Noviherbaspirillum saxi: one gene and its partner. Each later gene encodes a partner of the first gene's protein in a complex. Links are inferred from orthologs where the notes say so. Each region holds a gene or a part of one and is shown on either strand. Other genes may lie near its edges. The genes, in order: trxA and trxB.

The links.
Region 2: the proteins of trxA (region 1) and trxB are in contact, whole or in part, in a crystal structure (PDB 1F6M), measured with the Escherichia coli proteins. The link is inferred for Noviherbaspirillum saxi from one-to-one orthologs.

What each region holds. Positions count from the first base shown.
Region 1 is NZ_QYUO01000001.1:1,065,883-1,069,105, reverse strand. What follows is about bases 16-2,913. They hold trxA (thioredoxin TrxA), read left to right. Parts: upstream 16-1,250; coding sequence 1,251-1,577; downstream 1,578-2,913. Other genes in these bases: rho (transcription termination factor Rho), read left to right, coding at 1,701-2,913; D3871_RS05145 (PD-(D/E)XK nuclease family protein), read right to left, coding at 16-683. Also shown: more of D3871_RS05145, read right to left, coding at 1-15; more of rho, read left to right, coding at 2,914-2,966. UniProt on the Escherichia coli protein: Participates in various redox reactions through the reversible oxidation of its active center dithiol to a disulfide and catalyzes dithiol-disulfide exchange reactions.
Region 2 is NZ_QYUO01000001.1:1,296,954-1,300,072, reverse strand. What follows is about bases 101-2,894. They hold trxB (thioredoxin-disulfide reductase), read left to right. Parts: upstream 101-916; coding sequence 917-1,873; downstream 1,874-2,894. Other genes in these bases: D3871_RS06175 (trimeric intracellular cation channel family protein), read left to right, coding at 2,736-2,894; D3871_RS06180 (Smr/MutS family protein), read left to right, coding at 1,976-2,614; D3871_RS06190 (DNA translocase FtsK), read right to left, coding at 101-651. Also shown: more of D3871_RS06190, read right to left, coding at 1-100; more of D3871_RS06175, read left to right, coding at 2,895-3,119.

The DNA of each region.
Region 1 (3,223 bases):
TAGGCATTCAGGAAGGCCTCATGCAATGCATCGGCCGGCGCGTGACTGATCCATACCAGCGGCGCGTCGGCTTCGGCAGCCAGGCGCATCATGCGTACCAGACAGGCGGCGGTTGGATCGCTGCTTCCGAGCTGGCTCTTCCAGAGCGACCATACGAGCTGCGACTCGTCGGACAATATGGTTCGTACCGGCAATGGCAAGTGTTCGAGCGCCGCCTGCCATTTGTCTTCCGCCGCCTCCGGTTCAAGATGCATTGCGGGCAGCAAGGCCTCGCTCAATTCATCGAACAGCGTCATCAGGGTTTGCGCCAGCGGCAGCAGATCGACATTGCGCCGTGCGGCAAACAGTTTTTTCAGCCATCCGTGCTGACGCAACTCCGCATACAACGCCATCATTCGCTCGGTACTCGAGCTGACGACATGCTCCGTCGGGTCAGGCGGCAGCATCTTCAGCCATGCCTGCAGCGTGGTGATCCGTGGCGGAATAAAGGTGCGCTTCAATTCGTTCGCCAGGGCGTTCTTCAACAACTGCGCATGAACGAAGTTGGGTACCAGCACCCGGACACTGGAGAAGTCGCCGGCATCGCTGTCCGACCCCGACTCCCTCCATTGCCTGAGCAATGTCCGCGCAAGCACCGGCCAGAAGTCGGCCGAAGGAGGAATGAGTAGGGGCGTAGGCAGCATCGGGTCTCAAAAATATCGAAGGGTGGCGAAGGTAAGGACGATGTATCCGCTGTCGCCTCTAGAGCCTGTTATGAACTATCCCAGGGGTCGGGTTCCTCCCAAAAGGGATGCATCCGCTAGGAGCAGGACGCGCCGCAGTGCGAGCACTGCAAGCGGCCTGCGACACCGCGGGGCACCCTTTTGGGAGGAACCCTGCGGGCAGCCCCGGGAACCAGCCGCCTGCGGCGTTGCAACTCCTTGCCGTAGCACCGCTACGACGCGTCGCTGCGCCTTGCATGCGACTGGTTCCCGGGGCTGCGCGACCCCTGCGATAGTTCATAACAGGCTCTACATTTTATGTGAGCCAAGGCAAAAATTGAGGCGCCGGCTACACTTTTCATGAAAATCGGTTATGATTTACCAACTCCCCGCCGCACTACGTCTTGCAGACCCTTCAAAGGTCTTGAAATCGCGCAATGACGTCTCCACTTGCTTATTGCAATTCCGGACATAGTAGTCAACGGGATCGAGCAAGAACAGTCAGTTGCAGGCGCTGATTTACACCTTTGAACCTCTTTCGAGGAAACCATGAGCGAAAACATCAAATACATTACGGATGCATCCTTCGATTCGGACGTACTCAAGTCCGACAAGCCGGTACTGGTCGATTTTTGGGCCGAATGGTGCGGCCCTTGCAAAATGATCGCTCCCATCCTCGAAGAAGTTGCCAAGGAATACGACGGCAAGCTGCAGATCGCGAAGATGGACGTGGATGCCAATCAAGCGGTGCCTGCCAAATTCGGCATTCGCGGCATCCCTACCCTGATCCTGTTCAAGAACGGCGTGCCGGCAGCGCAGAAGGTCGGCGCCATGGCAAAGGGTCAACTGACTTCGTTCATCGATAGCAACATTTAAGATCGCCGCGGCGGTGCATTTGCACCGCCGCTGTTTTTTGCACTGTTTTGATTTAATAAATTAGCTTAACCCTCCTCGCAGTTCCCTCCCCCACCTTTTATTTCCCATCCCGGGACACCCACTATGCATTTATCTGAACTCAAGGCGCTCCACGTCTCGGCTCTGCTGGACATGGCCATTGGCCTGGAAATCGACAACGCCGCACGTTTGCGCAAACAGGAATTGATGTTTGCCATTCTGAAGAAACGCGCCAAGGCTGGCGAACAGATTTTCGGCGATGGCGCCCTCGAAGTATTGCCTGACGGCTTCGGCTTCCTGCGCTCTCCCGATGCCAGCTATATGGCATCGACCGACGACATTTATATTTCGCCGTCCCAGATTCGCCGTTTCAACCTGCACACCGGCGACTCGATCGAAGGCGAAGTGCGCACGCCGAAAGACGGCGAACGATATTTTGCATTGGTGAAGGTGGACAAGGTCAATGGCGAACCGCCGGAAGCGTCCAAGCACCGCATCCTGTTTGAAAACCTGACCCCGCTGCATCCGAACAAGCTCCTGCACCTGGAGCGCGAGATGCGCGGCGAGGAAAATATTACCGGGCGCATCATCGACATGATTGCGCCGATCGGACGCGGCCAGCGCGGCTTGCTGGTGGCATCGCCAAAATCGGGTAAGTCAGTGATGCTGCAGCATATTGCGCATGCGATCACGACCAACCATCCCGACACCGTCCTGATCGTGCTGCTGATCGACGAACGTCCGGAAGAAGTGACCGAGATGCAGCGTTCGGTACGCGGTGAAGTGGTGGCGTCGACCTTCGACGAACCGGCTACCCGCCACGTGCAAGTCGCTGAAATGGTGCTCGAAAAAGCCAAGCGCCTGGTTGAAATGAAACGTGACGTGGTCATCCTGCTGGATTCGATCACCCGCCTTGCGCGCGCCTATAACACCGTCATTCCAGCCTCCGGCAAGGTCTTGACCGGTGGTGTCGACGCCAACGCGCTGCAGCGCCCGAAGCGTTTCTTCGGCGCAGCACGTAATGTCGAAGAAGGCGGATCGCTGACCATCATCGCCACCGCGCTGATCGAAACCGGCAGCCGCATGGACGACGTGATCTATGAAGAATTCAAGGGCACAGGCAATATGGAAGTCCACCTTGAGCGACGCTTGGCCGAAAAGCGTGTCTATCCATCCATCAATCTGAACAAGTCGGGCACGCGCCGCGAAGAATTGCTGATCAAGCCAGACCAGTTGCAAAAGATCTGGGTCTTGCGCAAGCTGCTGTATGGCATGGATGAAATCGAGGCGATGGAATTCATCCTCGACAAAATGAAGTCGACAAAGAATAACCTGGAATTCTTCGACATGATGCGACGCGGCGGCAACTGATCCGTATCATTCCTGAATGCTGGGACAAGGGCGTTTTGCAGGCGCCCTTTTTATTTGCTCAGCAAAACAATATTCAACAGCAATTGGACAAAGTCATTGAAATACTGACAAGCCTTCATTGCTAGAATCGTATGGCAAGAGATAGGAGACCGTATCGCGTCGCCCTTCTTCCATTGTATAATCGCCGGTTTTCACCCCCCGGCAAGTGACCGGCAATCGGGTCAAGAAGCAGGACGACCGACGAAGTGCCGATTGGC
Region 2 (3,119 bases), 230 kb from region 1 along the record:
CACCCGGCTGACCGCATTTTCGATGACGCCGCCAATCCGTTCGGCCACCGCCAGCCAGGACACCTGGAAGAACAGGCTGAAGCCAACACCAAAGAGAAGCAGCAGGAACAACGTCGCGCCGGTAAAGCCGAACGCATGCTGGGCCGCGCCCCCGATCAACTCGCCCAGCACGCCGCCGGGTTTGCGCGGCAAATCCGCCTTGAGGGAATACATGCGCAGATATTCGATCGCTACGCTGCCCAGCAACATCAGGACAAAGCCGATCGCGCGCACCCAGACTTCATGATGATGTTCGGGTTCGGGTTCAGTCTGGAGCAGGAAGCGCTGCGATAACCGGCGGTAACCCTTGAGCACCGACCGCAAGAGAAATACGCAGCACCACCAGGCGGAAAAGCCAAAGATGAACAGCATCAGATCGGCCAGCCATGCGCCAATGCGGCCACCCCAGTTATGCAGGTGCGGCACTACATTGGCTTGTGACCAGCCCGGATCGGTTTTGTCATACGTCATGAAAATCAGGACGAGATAGACGGTAACGACGGCAAGCACGAACCAGCGCGCTTCCGACAGCAGCCGCACCAGTCGGCCGGGAAGCGGATTGGCCTCCTGCGCGCTGGTATTTCGAGTATAGGCTTGGCTTGTTCGGGTCATAGATTAGATTCGGGGAAGAGCCGCGTTCGGGCGGGAGATAAGCGGAATTCGGTCGGCGCTCCGCCTCGCAAGGCATGTTCGTCTATAATCTTAACCAGTTTTTCGGGTGCAATACTGATGAGCTGTTGAAATTTTGCCTTTTGGCGACATATGCATCGCAAAGGCGCCGCTTTCATCGCGCCCCACGCACTTTTGCTGCGTTTTTACTTGCGTATTTTCTTGATTTATCGCGCATTATTTGTCAACTCCTTACTCCCACACTGCCATGGCAACCACCAAACACGCCAACGTTCTCATCCTCGGTTCCGGTCCGGCCGGCTATAGCGCGGCCGTCTACGCCGCGCGCGCCAACCTGAAGCCGGTCCTGATCACCGGCGTCGAACAAGGCGGCCAGCTCATGACAACCACCGATGTTGAAAACTGGCCGGGCGATCCGATGGGCGTGCAGGGTCCGGAGCTGATGCAGCGCCTGCTGCAGCATGCCGAACGTTTCAATACCGATGTCATTTTCGATTACATCCATACCGCGAAACTGACGGAAAAGCCGATGCGCCTGATCGGCGATTCCGGCGAATACACCTGCGACTCGCTGATCATTGCAACCGGCGCATCTGCGCAATATCTGGGCCTGGCGTCGGAAGAAGCCTTCATGGGCAAGGGCGTGTCGGCCTGCGCAACCTGCGATGGCTTCTTCTACAAGGGGCAGAACGTGGCCGTGGTCGGCGGCGGCAATACCGCGGTCGAGGAAGCGCTGTACCTCTCCAATATCGCGACCAAAGTGACGCTCATCCATCGCCGCAACAAGTTCCGTGCAGAACCGATCTTGGTCGATCGTTTGATGGCCAAGGTTGCCGAAGGCAAGATCGAAGTCAAATGGGACCACACACTCGATGAAGTGCTTGGCGACGACAGCGGCGTGACGGGGATCAGAATCAAGTCGGTCAAGGATGGCGAGACCCGCAAGCTTGACGTGCACGGCCTGTTCATCGCCATCGGCCACAAGCCGAATACCGGCATCTTCGAAGGTCAGCTCGAGATGCACAACGGCTACATCAAGACCAGGACCGGCCTTGAGGGTATGGCGACGGCGACCAGCATTCCCGGCGTATTTGCCTCCGGCGACGTGCAGGACCATGTCTACCGCCAGGCCATCACCAGCGCCGGCACCGGCTGCATGGCCGCACTGGATGCACAACGCTACCTGGAAAGCCTGGAAGGCTGACACCGGTTGGGCACGGAATCTGCATTGTGGATTCCGTGCAAGCAGCAAGCGGCAGGCCCGCTCAATTCAACCCGAGCGCCTGCGGTCAAAGGAATTACCGACATGTCCGGCCCCATCAAGGATTTTGCCTCGCTCAAATCGCTTCGCGCGGAACTGAAGGCACAGGAAGATGCACGCAAGGCTGCCGAAGAGGAACGTCTTCGGCGCGAACACGAGAACCGGCGCGACGCCGACCTGTTTCGCCGGTCCATCGGTGAAGTTGCGCCATTGGCATCCCACGATAAGGCGGAATCCCCTCCGGCACGCCCGCTGCCGATCGCACGCCAGCACCTCGCCGACGAACAGGCCGCACTGGCCGAATCGCTTTCCGATGAATTTAATGTCGACACCCTGCTCGATACCGACGAAGCGCTGAGCTATGCGCGCAGTAACATCGGTCCTGATACATTGCGCAAATTGCGGCGCGGCCACTGGGTGATCCAGTCGCAGCTGGACCTGCACGGCATGCGCCGGGAAGAGGCGCGCGAAGCACTGGCCGAGTTTCTGCGCAATGCAGTCAAGCGCGGCGTTCGTTGCGTGCGCGTGATCCATGGCAAGGGTCTCGGCTCGGTGAACAAGGAACCGGTCCTGAAGAGCAAGGTGCGCAGCTGGCTGGTGCAAAAAGAAGAGGTCATTGCCTTTTGCCAGGCGCGTGCGGCTGACGGCGGAGCGGGCGCGTTGGTGGTGTTGCTGAAGGCTTAGCATTATCGCGATTACGCCTTCTTCATGCACGCCAGGGCAGGCAGGCTCCTCGTTGCACGCCGGTTTGCTTTCCTACCCTTCCCCAGTATGATGCGGACATCGGCCACTTCATCTGCCTCGCATGTCCCTGATCAAGATCCTTGAGATCCTCGCCATTCTCGTGGGCGCCTTTTCCGGCTTCATCGAAGCGCGCAGCAAGCGGATGGACGTGGTCGGGGTCTTTACCGTGGCGTTCATCACTGCATTTGGCGGCGGCACCTTGCGCGACATCCTGCTCGACAAGCGGCCGCTGTTCTGGGTGACCCATCAGGAATACGCAATCCTGATCTTCCTGCTTGCCTTGGTTGCCGTCCCGGCCATTCGGACATTGCGCAAGATTATTTCCGAGCGTCTGATCGTGGTCGCCGATGCGCTCGGCCTTGGTCTCTTCTCCATCGTAGGCGTGTCGCAGGCATTGGAAGCCGGCATGCCGATTTTTATCGCATCGATGATGGGAGTAATTACT